3 regions of the Pradoshia sp. Z5_111 genome follow, and region 2 is predicted to be linked to each of the others. Evidence: riboswitches for the same ligand, from Rfam matches in the RefSeq annotation. Region 2 holds a riboswitch; each other region holds the start of a gene.
The links. A riboswitch is a leader RNA that binds a small molecule or an ion and turns the genes downstream of it on or off. The one in region 2 is predicted to bind S-adenosylmethionine.
Positions count from the first base shown of each region.

Region 1: it holds a riboswitch for S-adenosylmethionine, as region 2 does, so the genes downstream of both, AC4D4A_RS04545 (methionine ABC transporter ATP-binding protein) here and AC4D4A_RS01220 (bifunctional homocysteine S-methyltransferase/methylenetetrahydrofolate reductase) in region 2, are expected to answer to the same signal.
Region 3: it holds a riboswitch for S-adenosylmethionine, as region 2 does, so the genes downstream of both, AC4D4A_RS09175 (methionine ABC transporter ATP-binding protein) here and AC4D4A_RS01220 (bifunctional homocysteine S-methyltransferase/methylenetetrahydrofolate reductase) in region 2, are expected to answer to the same signal.

Region 1 covers NZ_JBZCPQ010000002.1:30,724-35,685, forward strand. The annotation lists gene AC4D4A_RS04535 (MetQ/NlpA family ABC transporter substrate-binding protein) at 183-1,016, opposite strand; gene AC4D4A_RS04540 (methionine ABC transporter permease) at 1,029-1,697, opposite strand; gene AC4D4A_RS04545 (methionine ABC transporter ATP-binding protein) at 1,694-2,725, opposite strand; SAM riboswitch class I at 2,839-2,951, opposite strand; gene AC4D4A_RS04550 (O-acetylhomoserine aminocarboxypropyltransferase/cysteine synthase family protein) at 3,047-4,366, opposite strand; SAM riboswitch class I at 4,454-4,562, opposite strand; gene AC4D4A_RS04555 (thioredoxin family protein) at 4,848-4,962, opposite strand, start outside.
Region 2 covers NZ_JBZCPQ010000001.1:218,377-223,338, reverse strand. The annotation lists gene metH (methionine synthase) at 1-1,123, opposite strand, end outside; gene AC4D4A_RS01220 (bifunctional homocysteine S-methyltransferase/methylenetetrahydrofolate reductase) at 1,120-2,979, opposite strand; SAM riboswitch class I at 3,074-3,175, opposite strand; gene AC4D4A_RS01215 (class I SAM-dependent DNA methyltransferase) at 3,300-3,896, shown strand; gene AC4D4A_RS01210 (hypothetical protein) at 4,105-4,263, opposite strand; gene AC4D4A_RS01205 (phosphatase PAP2 family protein) at 4,580-4,962, opposite strand, start outside.
Region 3 covers NZ_JBZCPQ010000003.1:444,266-449,227, forward strand. The annotation lists gene AC4D4A_RS09165 (MetQ/NlpA family ABC transporter substrate-binding protein) at 1-177, opposite strand, end outside; gene AC4D4A_RS09170 (methionine ABC transporter permease) at 198-869, opposite strand; gene AC4D4A_RS09175 (methionine ABC transporter ATP-binding protein) at 859-1,872, opposite strand; SAM riboswitch class I at 1,954-2,058, opposite strand; gene AC4D4A_RS09180 (pyridoxal phosphate-dependent aminotransferase) at 2,568-3,734, shown strand; gene AC4D4A_RS09185 (hypothetical protein) at 4,697-4,962, opposite strand, start outside.

The sequences.
Region 1 (4,962 bases), on a different contig from region 2:
ACACTGAGCACATCTTAAAAGTGATATTGCGTATTTCTTCTAGGAAATCCTTGATTATCCTGAAAAATAATACCAGAGAAGAAAATAATTCATTCAAAAGCATCTTACAAATGCTTTTTAAGACACCTATTATATAGATGAAAAAGGTGCAGCTAAATGAATAGCTGCACCTTCCTTGTTTATTATTCATTTGATGGGATAACAGATCCTTTGTAGGTTTCATTAATGAAATCCTGGATTTCTTTAGAATGAAGAACTTCAACCAATGTTTTAATTTCATCCTTATCCTTGTCCTCGGATCTAACGGCAATAATGTTTACGTATGGGTTGTTATCAGCACTTTCCAATGCAATCGCATCTTCTGATGGTACAAGATCCGCTTCAATTGCATAGTTGGAATTAATCAGTACTGCGTCGCCTTCGTCATTATTGTAAACCTGCGTAAGCATAGGTGCTTCAATATCCGTTTTAAACTTTAGTTTCTTCGGATTTTCCGCAATATCATCGACCGTTGCTGCTGTTTTATCAATGCCTTCTTTTAGCTTTATTAATCCTTCTGTTTCCAGCATAGATAGCATACGTCCATGGTCAGCTACTGAGCTGCTCATGATGATGCTTGCGCCTTTTGGAAGATCATCGAGGCTGTCATATTTTTTGGAGTAGACACCAATTGGTTCGATATGAATCCCGCCTGCATTGGCGAAATCATAACCATTATCCTTCACTTGACTCTCAAAATAAGGGATGTGCTGGAAATAGTTAGCGTCAATTGAGCCATCTGCCAAAGCTTTATTCGGCATTACATAGTCTGTAAATACTTCAACTTCAAGTTTAATACCTTTTTCTTTCAGAAGAGATTCTGCTTTCTCCAGAATTTCCGCATGTGGAACATTTGAAGCACCAATTTTAATCGTTTTTAGCTCTTTGTCCCCTGAATTGGATTCATCACCTGAACCACCACAGGCTGCCAATAAAAGGGTTAATCCTAAAACAAGTATGAACGATAACTTTTTCACTTTGGTTCCTCCCTAGCGCTTATCTATTTTTCTTGTTATAAAATCTCCAATAAATTGGAGAATAAACACAATAATCAACACTAAAATAGTAGCAACAATCGTGACATCTGTCTGTCCTCGGCTAAACCCTTCCAAATAGGCAAGGTTTCCAAGTCCACCCGCACCAATCATACCGGCCATCGCTGTATAACCTACCAGCGCAATTGCCGTAACTGTGATACCAGAAACAAGCGCAGGCAGAGATTCTGGGATTAGCACCTTCCATATGATTGTAAAGGAAGTAGCCCCCATCGATCTTGCTGCTTCGATTACACCTTTATCAATTTCACGCAATCCAATCTCAACCATTCGCGCATAGAATGGAGCAGCACCGATAATTAATGCTGGCAAAGCCGCATTGACACCGATAATACTTCCTACTAAAGCCTTTGTGAAAGGAATTAACAAGACGATTAAAATAATAAATGGAATGGAACGGAATATGTTAACGAAAGCACCTACGATTCCGTAAATCACTTTGTTTTCCCACATATTCCCCTTTGAGGTCAAGAATAATAGTAGACCCAATATAATTCCAAGGAAAAAAGTTGCGATTAATGAGACACCTGTCATATACAAGGTTTCCCATGTCTTTTCATAAATTCGTTCCCAAACTACATTTGGTAATAATGTTTCCATCATTCTGAAATCACCTCCACACCAATTTCCTGATTGTGGAGATAGTCAATTGCTTTTGCCACTTCAGCAGCATCACCGTCTACATGAATAAATAATGTTCCATAGGACCCGTGCTGAGTCTGCGATATTTTACCCTGCAATATGTTTACATTGATTTTGTAAGAGCGGATAACCTCTGATAAAACAGGGGTTTCAGCTGATTCACCAATAAAGGATAATTGTACAACTTTACCCGTCGGATATTCAGCAAGCAAATGCTCAATCGTCTCTTTCGTTTCTTCTGGCTCAGTCACTTGCTGGACAAATCGTTTAGTAATCGGAGCATTCGGTTTTTTAAATACATCAAGTACTTTTCCGCTCTCCACTACTTTCCCCATCTCCATCACAGCAACGCGATGACAGATTTTACGAATAACATGCATTTCATGAGTAATTAATACGATTGTCAAGCCAAGCCTTTTATTTATATCAACGAGTAAATCCAAAATATCGTCTGTAGTCTGAGGATCAAGTGCTGATGTCGCCTCGTCACAAAGAAGAACCTGCGGATTGTTCGCTAATGCACGCGCTATACCGACTCGCTGTTTCTGACCGCCGCTTAACTGAGACGGATAAGCATTTTCACGGCCATCCAATCCTACCAGACTTACAAGCTCCTTTACTCTCTCTTTACGTACCTTGCTTGGTACCCCTGCAATTTCTAAAGGAAACTCTATATTTTCACTGACTGTCCTTGACCAGAGGAGATTAAAGTGTTGGAAAATCATACTTATTTCCATTCTGGCTTTTCTTAATTCAGCGCCCTTTATAGCAGCCATATCTTTGCCTGCCACCAAGACACTTCCTTCTGTTGGCTTCTCTAAACCGTTCAGCATTCTAATGAGAGTACTTTTTCCCGCACCGCTGTACCCGATAATTCCAAAGATCTCGCCCTTTTCAATAGACAATGAGACTTGATCCACTGCTTTGACAGCTGATGAACGTTTAAATGTTCCTGAGAAGGTCTTCGATACATCACGTAATGTAATCATGAAAAGTTCACCTGCTCTTTCTATCAACCTATAATTAAAGAATAACTTCAGTTAAACAAAAATGCCTTTCTGCGGAGGCAGAAAGGCATGATTAATTTATAACATGTTCCTTTCTCTCATCTCCCAGGATCTATTATCCTGTGTGAATTGGCACCTTTTCAATCATAAATGATTGCCGGTTGCCGGGCTTCAAAGGGCACAATCCCTCCACCGCTCTTGATAAGAGTACATAAACTATTCAATTAATTCTAACTGTCTGCTATCCTATCATGTTAAAGAAAGAACTGTCAACACCAAAGTCTGCATAGCATATTCAATATGTTATTTCACAGCCGCCTCAGCGGAAGCTATACCTGTTGCTTTTTCAATAGCAAGCTCCAATTCTTCAATTAGATCTTCTGCATTTTCAATTCCAACAGACAGTCTGATTAAATCCTCCTGCACACCAGATGCTTTTAATCCCTCTTCACTTAATTGCTGATGAGTCGTGCTTGCCGGATGGATAATTAAGCTCTTTGCATCCCCCACATTGGCCACATGGGACCACAGTTCAACGGAATCAATCAGTTTTTTACCTGCCTCGCGTCCACCCTTTATTCCAAAAACAACGACTGCTCCAGCACCTTTGGGTAAATATTTCTTCGTTTTTTCGTAATCAGGGTGATCTGAATCTCCTGGATACAAGACCCATGATACAGCCGGATGCTGTTTTAAATAATCAACTATTAATCTCGTATTGGCTATATGCTCCTTCATCCTCACATGCAGAGTTTCCAATCCGAGAATAAATTGAAAGGCATTGTACGGGCTTAAGGAAGGACCTAAATCTCTCAACAGCTGAACTCTAGCCTTCACAATAAATGCTGCTGCACCAATTGCTTCACTGTAAATCAGATCATGATAACTTGGATCCGGTTCTGTAAAGCCCGGAAATTTAGATGAATTCCAGTCAAACTTCCCTCCATCGACTATGACCCCACCTAATGTGGTTCCATTTCCAAGCAGCCATTTCGTAGCTGAGTGTACGACGATATCCGCTCCAAACTCAATCGGACGTGATAAATAAGGAGTAGCAAATGTATTATCAATGATTAATGGAATTCCAGCTTCATGAGCAATTTCCGCCACCCGTTCAATATCAAGAACCTGCAGGCTTGGATTTCCAATCGTTTCTCCAAAAATAGCTTTGGTCTTTGAAGTAATCGCTTCTCTAAAATTTTCTGGATCACTTGGATCCACGAACCTTACGTTAATACCATACTTAGGAAGAGTATTGGCAAATAAATTGTAGGTTCCGCCATATAGAGTGGATGCAGAGATAATTTCATCACCTGCTCCCGCAATATTTAGAATGGAGAGTGTTATAGCTGCAGCACCACTTGAAACAGCTAAAGCTCCAATGCCACCTTCTAATTCGGCTATGCGTTCTTCGAATACACTTGAAGTGGGATTATGAATTCTAGTATAAATATAGCCAGATTCAGCTAATCCAAATAAATCCGCAGCATGATCTGTGTCTTTAAATAAATAAGCATTCGTCTGGTAAATCGGCACGCTTCTCGCTCCAGTTACCGAATCCTGCTGCAATCCTCCGTGTATACCTACTGTTTCAAACCGATACTTCTTTTCTTCATTTGCCATTCTACATCTCTCCATTTCATTTTAAGTAGAGAAGTGAGTAAATGAAAAAACCTCTTCATATAAGAAGAGGCAGGCATTTTCCATCTCTCCTTATCTCCCGGATTTATTTGTATCCGCAGGAATTGGCACCGTGTATTATAAAAATACCGGTTGCCGGGCTTCAACGGGCCAGTCCCTCCACCTCTCTTGATAAGAACCAAGTATTAAGTTGTTAAAACTATAGCATATGGGGAAATTTGAGTCAACTGATTATTCTGAATTTTTAATTATATATCAAGAGGCTTACCTTTGCTATATTTTATAAAAATCCGCCTGCAGTTAGCCACTCAGTAAACGTCTGATTAGTTATATTACAGGCTATTGGGGAGAATTCTACAATCTATTAAAACTTCTGACATAGACAGCGTAAGATAAAAACAGCACCTTTAAGAGATTCTAGTTAAATATTGTATCGACATATTTCCTGAGAAATAAACTGCTCTTATTCTGTAATTCTCTTTAATTGATCTACAAGATAGGGAACTGAGTGGAAGGCATAGATTTTATCGATTGGCTGGTTATCCTTGATTAAAATGAGGCATGGTACACTTTGAATT
Region 2 (4,962 bases):
CTCCTTTTTTGACTTGCTGTCTGGCAATCTCAGACGCTTCTTCAAATTTCCTGTCCTTAATCAAATTCTTAAACTTTCTGGACCCGATTACATTCGTCCGTTCACCTACAAATAAAGGTCTCATTGAATCATCATAGATTAAGGCATCAATACCAGAGACAGCATGATTGCCCTGTTTGCCTTTCATTTGTCTCGCTTCAATTCCGGTAACCGCTTCTTTAATAGCTCGGATATGGTCAGGAGTCGTTCCGCAGCAGCCACCAACAAGATTAATCCATCCTTTTTCGGCAAATTGTTTAATCTTCTTGCTTAGTGAAGATGGTGATTCATTATATTGGCCATTTTCATCCGGTAATCCCGCATTTGGGTAACAGCTTACTGCTGCAGTGCTTAATTCAGATAAAGACCTGATATGGTCAGCCATGAACTCGGGACCGGTTGCGCAATTAAGCCCGATTGCAAGAGGATTCATATGCTCGCACGATATATAAAAAGCTTCAATGGTTTGACCAGCTAGAGTAGTTCCCATTGGTTCAATTGTTCCTGAGATAATCAATGGTATTTCCCTGCCTAAAGATGCGAATGCTCTTTTCATTCCAATATAAGCTGCTTTCACATTTAATAAATCCTGCGATGTTTCCAAGAGAAGCAAATCAACTCCCCCATCAAGCAGGCCCTTCGTTTGCTCTTCATATGAATCTGCCAATTGTTCAAAAGTAGCTCCGCCTGTTACGGATAAGGTTTTGGTCGTAGGTCCCATTGAGCCTGCGACAAAGCGAGGACTATCAGGACTGTCAAATTGTTCAACTGCTTTTCGAGCCAATTGAGCTGATTCCTTATTTAGCTGATATGCCAGGTGACCAAGATCATATTCATCCAGTACAATGGGCGTTGCCCCGAATGTGTTTGTTTCAATAATATCCGCCCCAGCTGCCAAGTACTCTTCATGAATCAATTGGATTACATCCGGGCGGGTTAGCGTTAAATACTCATTACACCCATCGTATTGTTCTCCGCCAAAATCAACCTCTGTTAATTGATGTGCCTGAATCATGGTTCCCATTGCTCCATCTAGAATAACTATTCTTTCAGCCAATAACTCTTTCAATTTTTCTGTTCTCATGATAGATGCACTTCCTTATTTACAACTGATTTCTGTTCTTTGATGTACCGAACCAAATTCCCGCTTAATTCATATTTCATAAAAGGTGTAATAATATAGATACCGTTAAATAGTTCACTTGCCGCGTCCACTAATTCTTTTGAAATGGCAAAGCTTTCGCGAGCACAGGCTTCCTTATCCGCTCCGGCTCTTTCCATCGCCTCTCTAACATGAACCGGCAAGGAAATACCGGGGACTTCATTATGTAAAAACTCTGCATTCCGGTGACTCGTTAAAGGCATAATGCCAATAAAAATCGGCTTTGTTATATGCCTGGTTGCCGCGTATACTTCTTCTAATTTTTCAATACTAAACACGGGCTGCGTTAAGAAGTAATCAGCTCCAGCCTGAATTTTCTTTTCCATTCGCTGTACGGCTTTATCTATGTACTTTACATTTGGATTCAAGGCAGCTGCGATATCGAAATTTGCCCGGTTGCCCAACGATTTTCCAGAATAAGAGCGCCCCTCATTCAATTGCTTAATCAATGAAATCAGGTCCATGGAAGAAAGATCATATACGGAAGTTGCGCCCGGAAAATCACCAATTTTCGAAGGATCCCCAGTCACTACCAACACCTCTGATAATCCAAGGGAATGCATGCCCATTAAATGAGACTGCAAGCCAATCAGATTATGATCCCGACAAGTTAAGTGAACTAGAGGCACCGTATTTAATTTTGATTGTAAAATCGACGCTACCGCAAGATTGGATATTCTCGGTGATGCCAATGAATTATCCGCAAGTGTAATCGCATCAGCACCTGAATCTAATAGATAGCGACTTCCTATTAAAAAATCCTCCAGGCCGAACGTCTTTGGAGGGTCCAGCTCCACGATCACCGTCGTTTGTTTTTTTGCCTTACCTGAAATTGTATCTGGACCTTTTCGTTTATATTGAATGATTTCATATGATATAGGCTGATGCTTCGGCTTGGCTACAAAATCCTTCACCTTTACAGGGTGAAGATCTTCGATTCCTTTACGAATGGCCTGAATATGGGCAGGAGTTGTACCACAGCATCCACCTAACAGCCGGACCCCCTGCTTCACAAGCTGCCTTGAACTATTAATGAAATAATCCGCTTCTGTCGAATAGACATATCTTCCATCTGATAAATCAGGTAAGCTGGCATTTGGATAGGCCGCATAATAGGTATCCTCTAACACAGGTACTTCTTCGTAAGAGCGAATCATATGATAAGGCCCCATCCGACAATTGATGCCTACCACATCGGCGCCTGTTTTTTTCATTAGAGAAAACGCCTCACTGACATGCATTCCATTTTGCAAAAGGCCTGTTTCATGCAGAGATATATTCGCGATAAGAGGAAGATTACTCATTTTTCTGGCCGACTCTATTACCGTTAATAATTCGTCTAAATCATAATAGGTTTCAAGTAAAATGCCATCCGGCTTTTCTTCTAATAAAGCGGTCAGCTGTTCGTCGAAATATCCCTTAATTTCCGTTAGTGTTAATTCTGATTTCCTGAAGCTCCGCAAGCCGCCAATCGTCCCGATAACAAATGTATTTGGATCAGCAGCAGCTTTCGCAATTTTCATTCCGGCTCTATTAATTTGAGAAACTTCCCTTTCAAGGCCATAGCGCTTTAATTTATGAAAATTTGCACCGAATGTATTCGATTGAATCACATCAGCACCAGCCTCAATATAACTTCTATGCATCTTTTTGATCTGATTGGGGTTTGTCAAATTAAGCTCTTCAAAGCAACTATCAATTCCAAATGAATATAAAAGTGTTCCACTCGCTCCATCTGCGACGAGAATTTTTTCATTTAACGTTTCCAAGAGTTTCACTGTCTTTCCCCCTAATTAGTTGGTTAATCTCTCTGATGAGGAAAACAGACTAATAGAAAAGAGCTTTCATCATGAAAGCCCTCTTTCCTAAGGTCTCTCATCTCTCAAGCATTGCTTGCTGGATTTAGCACCTTGGATCACCATCCAGGTTGCTGAGATTTCAACGGGCCAGTCCCTCCATCTCTCTAGATAAGAATATGAAATTATATATTTACTTAATTTACTATAAATTTTCAGTTATTTCAATCTATTTTGATAATTAATCCAAAAGAGTTAACGATTTAGTATTTTGGGTATGTATGGGGTAGGAGTGATGTTAAATGAAGGAAATAATAACGAATCAGTTTAAAAATCCAACTGGTGTCCTCGGAAAGATTGCAGGTAAAATAATGGCCTACGAAAATGAGGAATTATATGAATGGACATTTGATCAATTGTCTATTACCCCAAATGACACAATGCTTGAAGTTGGTTTTGGTCCGGGTGAAGGAATGCATACGCTTTTTAAGAAGCACCCTACCGTTCAAATTGATGGTGTCGATCCATCAGAAGAAATGGTGAACAATGCAAGCAAGCGTAATCAAGAACAACTCAAACGCAATCAGCTTCGTTTATTCAATGGAACTGTTCTCGAGATTCAGAGTCCAATGGTGTACGATAAAATATTCAGTGTAAATAGTTATCCATTATGGGAAAATCAAGAGGCTTGTATTCAAAAAATACATTCTTTATTAAAAGAGAATGGAAAACTGACTATAACCGTACAGCCAAGGCAGGAAGAAGCAACTGAAGAACAGGCTTATGCCTTTGCTGATGAGATTAAAGAGGTTCTAAACAAAACAGGCTTTAAATCTATTAAGGTTCAAACAAAACCGCTCAAACCGTGCTTATCTATTAATGTCACAGCCATCAAATAGACTTTTTTGTGAGTATTAGAAGTTCCAATCAAGCCTATGCCACTCTTTCTATCTGACCCTTTTGAAACAATAAAAACCATAAGCTGCTCCATCAGTTTTGATTGAATTTCTATTATTTAGGGTATATTATAAACATATAGACATATATTAAAAACCAGAGAGCTGGATACTCCCTGGTACAACTAATAGCGAGTGGTATGCAAATAGCTTAATTCTTAGAGGAACCACCCTTATGCTTTGGTCGGCGCGGGGTGGTTTTTCGTTTGCCCTTTAGCCGAAGATTGGCGAATCGCGTGGCGATGCCGGCAGCAAGGGTCGTGAAAAAGATCATTGCTACATCTTTTGCCAGAGCTATTAGAAAATCCATACGTATATCACCTCCCTTCTCCTTTATATAAGGAAAAGAAGGTGCATACCACCCGCACCAAGTAGTTGTATGAAAATTATACCATATATGTTATTGATAACATAATGACCCTGTTGGTCTTTTTAAGGGAATTAAATATCCTTAATCCTTGCTAATGAATCCCTTTTATTTACTCCCCTTGCTTACTTATGCCAGAATATTTTACTTTATAAATTATCACAACACATATTTCCTTAAATAACCTTTTGCCACAGACCGCCAGGATTTCCAGAAAAAAAGCCGTCCATAAGCCATTATGGCTTACCGACAGCCCCTATTACGATTTCGAACCTTTTGTTTTTCGATATTCCCCAAATGTAAATACAGTTGCAATGATAGCAAGCCATGCACATCCTGCAATATACCCTGCAATGACATCGCTCGGATAATGGACACCCAAGTAGATTCGGCTGTAACCAATCGTTAAAATCATAAATATACAAATCGCATAGACAGCCAATCTGATAGGCCGATTCTTCGTGATTCTGGTAGTTATGATCATAAGTGCGCCGTAAAGGATAAAGGATGACATAGCATGACCGCTCGGAAAGCTGAAGCCATTTACCTCGATCAATGGATTTAATGTTGGTCTCTCCCGCTGAAAAATCCATTTTAAGTAATGGTTAACATAACCGCCTGATAATGTCGTGATGATTAAGA
Region 3 (4,962 bases), on a different contig from region 2:
TTCTTCCAAGCCTGGCTTGATTGCCTTTGTTGCCATATCACTATAAGGACCAGAAGTAGCCCCAATTTTAATATTCTTTGGCTCTGAGCTTGCATCCTCAATTGTTTCATTGCCGCTGCAAGCTGCCAATGTGCCTACCACTAAGAATAAAATAAATGCTGTTAACCCCTTTTTCATGAAATCAATCTCCTTTTCTATTATCTTTTATCTATAACTTTAGCGATGAAATCACCAGCAAGTTGGATAACCTGAACCAAAACGATTAAAATAATAACAGTTGCAATCATAATGGTATTATCATAGCGATAATAGCCATAGCGAATTGCTAAATCACCAATACCGCCACCACCGACTGTTCCTGCCATAGCAGAAAAACCAATCAAGCTAATTAATGTCAGTGTAATACCCGAAATGATACCTGATCTCGCTTCAAGCAATAATACTTCCTTAATAATCATCCACGGTGACGCGCCAGCTGCTATTGCGGCTTCAATGACACCTTTATCAATTTCTCGTAACGACGTTTCAACGATTCTCGCAAAAAACGGAATAGCTGCCACTGAGAGTGATACGCTAGCAGCTGTTGGTCCAATCGTTGTCTTTACAACAAGTTCGGTCAACGGCATAAGAGCAACCAACAAAATTATAAATGGAATAGATCGGACCAAATTGACGACGAATCCTAAGATCCTCTGAACCGTTTTGTTTTCCCAAAATAAACCCTTCTCCGTCACATATAATAGAATTCCGACTGGCAAACCAATCACAATTGCGACAGCTAACGAAATAGCAATCATGTAAATCGTCTGCAAAAATGCTGTGTTAATTTCAGGGATAAGCTCTATAAAGTGGTTGAAATCAAAGCCCATGATGGAACACCTCCACTTCTGCCTCTCGACTTTCTATATAAGAGATCGCATTATTAATCTCTTCCTTCTGTCCGCGAAGCTCCATGATAAAAATACCTAAAGGCAATTCCTGAATATATTCAATTGAACCATGAAGAAAATTGCCTTTTACATTAAATTGCTGAAGCATATCCGATATGACTCCCTCACCAGCAACCGTACCCCTGAACGTCACCTTTACAATCGGACCCTTGCAGCTTTGGTAAATAGAATCCGGTATTTCAAAAGAAACAACACTGTTGATGAATTCCTTCGTAATATCTGCATGAGGTTTAGCAAAAATATCATACACCGAGCCTTCCTCAATGACCTTGCCTTCCTGCATAATCGCCATGCGATTACATATTTCCTTGACCACATTCATCTCATGCGTAATCAAAACAATCGTAATATTTAGCTCCTTATTGATTTTTTTCAACAAATTCAGTATGGACTTCGTTGTTGTCGGATCTAAAGCTGAGGTGGCCTCATCACAAAGGAGTACTGTCGGATTATTCGCTAATGCCCTCGCAATTGCTACACGCTGCTTCTGTCCTCCACTTAGCTGTGAAGGGTACACATCACGTTTTTCGGCTAATCCAACCATTTTCAACAGCTCTTCTACCCGTTCTTGTATTTGAGTCCGTGGAACTTTTGCTGCCTTTAAAGAAAAAGCTATATTTTCAAAAACCGTTTTCTGGCTAATAAGATAAAAGTGCTGAAAAATCATCCCGATTTTCAAGCGTGCATGACGCAATTGCTTGCTTCTCAGCTTAGTCAAGTCAACTCCATCAACTGTGATATTGCCCGATGTTGGACGCTCCAACAAATTAATACAGCGAAGCAGCGAGCTTTTACCTGCTCCTGAGTACCCAACAATCCCAAATATCTCCCCTTTTTGAATGGTTAAGGAAACATTATCAACTCCATTTACTACGCCGCTTTTATTTTTGTAAATCTTATTAAGATTCTGAATTTTTATCATATGCCGCCCTCTGTCTCTACACATTTTTTGAAACAAAAATGCCCCTCTCATCTGAAAGGGGCATCGAAATACATCTATCTCGACTTATCTTTCAGAATGTATACATTCTGCAGGAATTGGCACCTTCCCTATAAGGGGGTTGCCGGACGTCATAGGGCCTAGTCCCTCGGTCACTCTCGATAAGTTTTAGCTTTATTTGATTTGTTTATGATATTACAGACTTCAGAATAGTCTGTCAACAAAAAACTTTTTAATATATAATCTTCAGTCGCTTTCTTTATTGCAATATCTAAAAAATATTCCAAAAAAATTTCTCGAACCTTGTCCACTACATCGTATGAAAAATACTTCCCATTCTTCTTCGTGGCAACCGAATTAACGACAATATTCACACTCTATATTTTCGCAAGACGATTGAATAATACTTTCGTTCGCTCAACATTTTCATCTGCCAATCGAACAAGCTCATTTAAGGCATAGTCGGCCCCATATTCTCTATTTCAAAAATACAATCACTTCCCAAAGGACCATCAAACGTTTCCCCATAATCTATGACTCAGCAAATCTAATAACCATTTACTACCGCTATTCTCAAAATCTTTCACCTCACTATAGACATTTCTAAAAAAAGGTTATAGAATTTTACATATTATTTAAATATTCAAAACTATTCTCTCGTCGCAAAGGTGAATTATATGACATATTCAGAGCGCTTAAAAAAACTGCCAGTCCAATTTTTTGCAACACTTGTCCAAAAAGTTAACAGCGCTATAGCTGAAGGAAGAGATATTATTAACCTAGGACAAGGGAATCCTGATCAACCTACTCCCAGGCATATTGTCAAAGCCCTGCAAGTAGCGGCTGAAGATGCACAAACTCACAAATATTCTCCATTTCGAGGTTTGGATGAATTGAAAGAAGCTGCGGCACAATTTTATCAAAAGCATTACGGCGTCGAGGTTGACCCTGAAACTGAAGTTGCCATCCTTTTTGGAACGAAGGCCGGGCTAGTTGAACTACCAATGTGCTTGCTCAACGATGGTGAGCTAATGCTCTTGCCAGACCCAGGCTATCCCGACTATTTATCAGGAGCCGTGTTAGCAAACGTAAACTATGAAACTTTTCCACTAACAAAAGATAATCAATTTTTGCCGGATTATAAAAGCATTCCTTTAGAACAAAGGACCCATGCAAAGCTAATGTATTTAAACTACCCAAATAATCCGACTGGAGCTACCGCCGATCATGCCTTTTTTGAAAAAACAGTATCATTTGCAAAAGAAAACAACATTACCGTACTTCATGATTTTGCCTATGGAGCTATTGGCTTTGATGGACAAAAACCTATCAGTTTTCTTGAAACGGAAGGTGCAAAAGAAGTCGGCATTGAAATGTACACACTCTCGAAAACTTACAATATGGCAGGCTGGCGCGTGGGCTTTGCTATCGGAAATCCAGATATCATCGAAGCACTCAATCTCATTCAAGATCATCTTTACGTCAGCCTCTTCCCGGCTGTACAAAGAGCAGCAATCGCAGCCTTGACAGGTGAGCAATCCTGCGTAGAAGAGCTTATAGATCGCTATGAACGACGACGAAACTCCCTCATTGACGCTTGCAATAAAATCGGCTGGAAAGTCGAAGCACCAACTGGATCATTCTTTGCTTGGCTTCCTGTACCGGACGGCTTTAAGAGCGAAAGCTTCGCTGATTATTTGCTTGAAAAAGCAGATGTAGCCGTTGCAGCAGGAAAAGGCTTTGGTGAATACGGAGAAGGCTATATTCGTGTCGGCTTATTAGTAGACGAAGACCGGCTAATAGAAGCAATAGAACGTATTGGAAAGCTAGGCATATTTACTTAAACAAATGCCGTAGTTAAATAATACTCTCTATTTCTGTGCCTCAAAATGCTTAATCGTACCATGATCAATACAGCGGCCACTTTTTTAAGATAGAAAAACTCCCCAATTGAAAAACAGATTTTATTTGAATCTGTTTTTCAATTGGGGAGCATATCTATTTTATGAAATAAAAAGCTATTAGTTTCATTCCCTACAGGGATTTTGTCCCTTTATCAGCATAAGAAAAGACCGTCAACATGACAATCTTGATTTTTTGCTTCCCCTAGCTGTTAAAGTAATCCCCCCTGTTAATGGAATAAGACTATTTTTCTATAATTATTTATTAGCAAACTCAACTAATTCTTTGAATACGTCGTTGGGAGTGAAATTTATAATTCGAATGGTAAAACCTTTTTTTACTTGTATAAAAGCACCTTTGTTATACCAATTGACTCGTTTAAATTTTATCTGTTTTGTTTGCTCAGGGAATATACTTGTTTTATATAAAGGCCATTAAAAAACAAAATTTGATACGTCAAACAATCATCATTTATCACAAATTTATATTTAATACATAATAAAACAAGAATAACTAAAGAAAATATTATTTGGAAGTATAATAACCAATCGGAAAAGTCATTTATTGAAATTGTTAATATCATTAATGGTATACACCCTAATACTTCTCTTTGAGTCTTTGCGATATAAACCAACTATCTCCCCTCCCTACGAGTTCACTTTAACATAAATATCCAGTTTTTGTTGAACTCGGGCTGCCCTTTAGCCGCCTAACAAAAAAGAGCTGATCTGTATTACACCCAAAAAGTCAGATTTCAACTCTAACTTTTTGGGTCACTACATCACAGCCCCGATATTGGAGCGGGTACTCCCGATAGTTCCAGTGTATTCTTTCACAAAGAGAGTTAGCATTAGCTAAGACCTTCTTTTTCCTCAAAGTTCTATCTTTTATTTCAGCTGAAGATTTAGTTCTCCCTTTTTCTTAAAAGTTGCAAAGTCCCTTTTTTCTGTTCTTTAAAGTCCTCAAATCGTCTAGGAACATTAGTTACTCCATGATATATTGAATAAAACTCTTCCCACGGTTTTCCATCCAAGCGATAATATTTTTCTAATATATCTATATAAGTAAACAAAGCCTGTTCTACCACAATTTCAGATAGCTCATACTCGCTTGGCAATTCCATATCCAATCTTTCACACAATAATTTTTGTATTCTCTTTGCGTACTTTA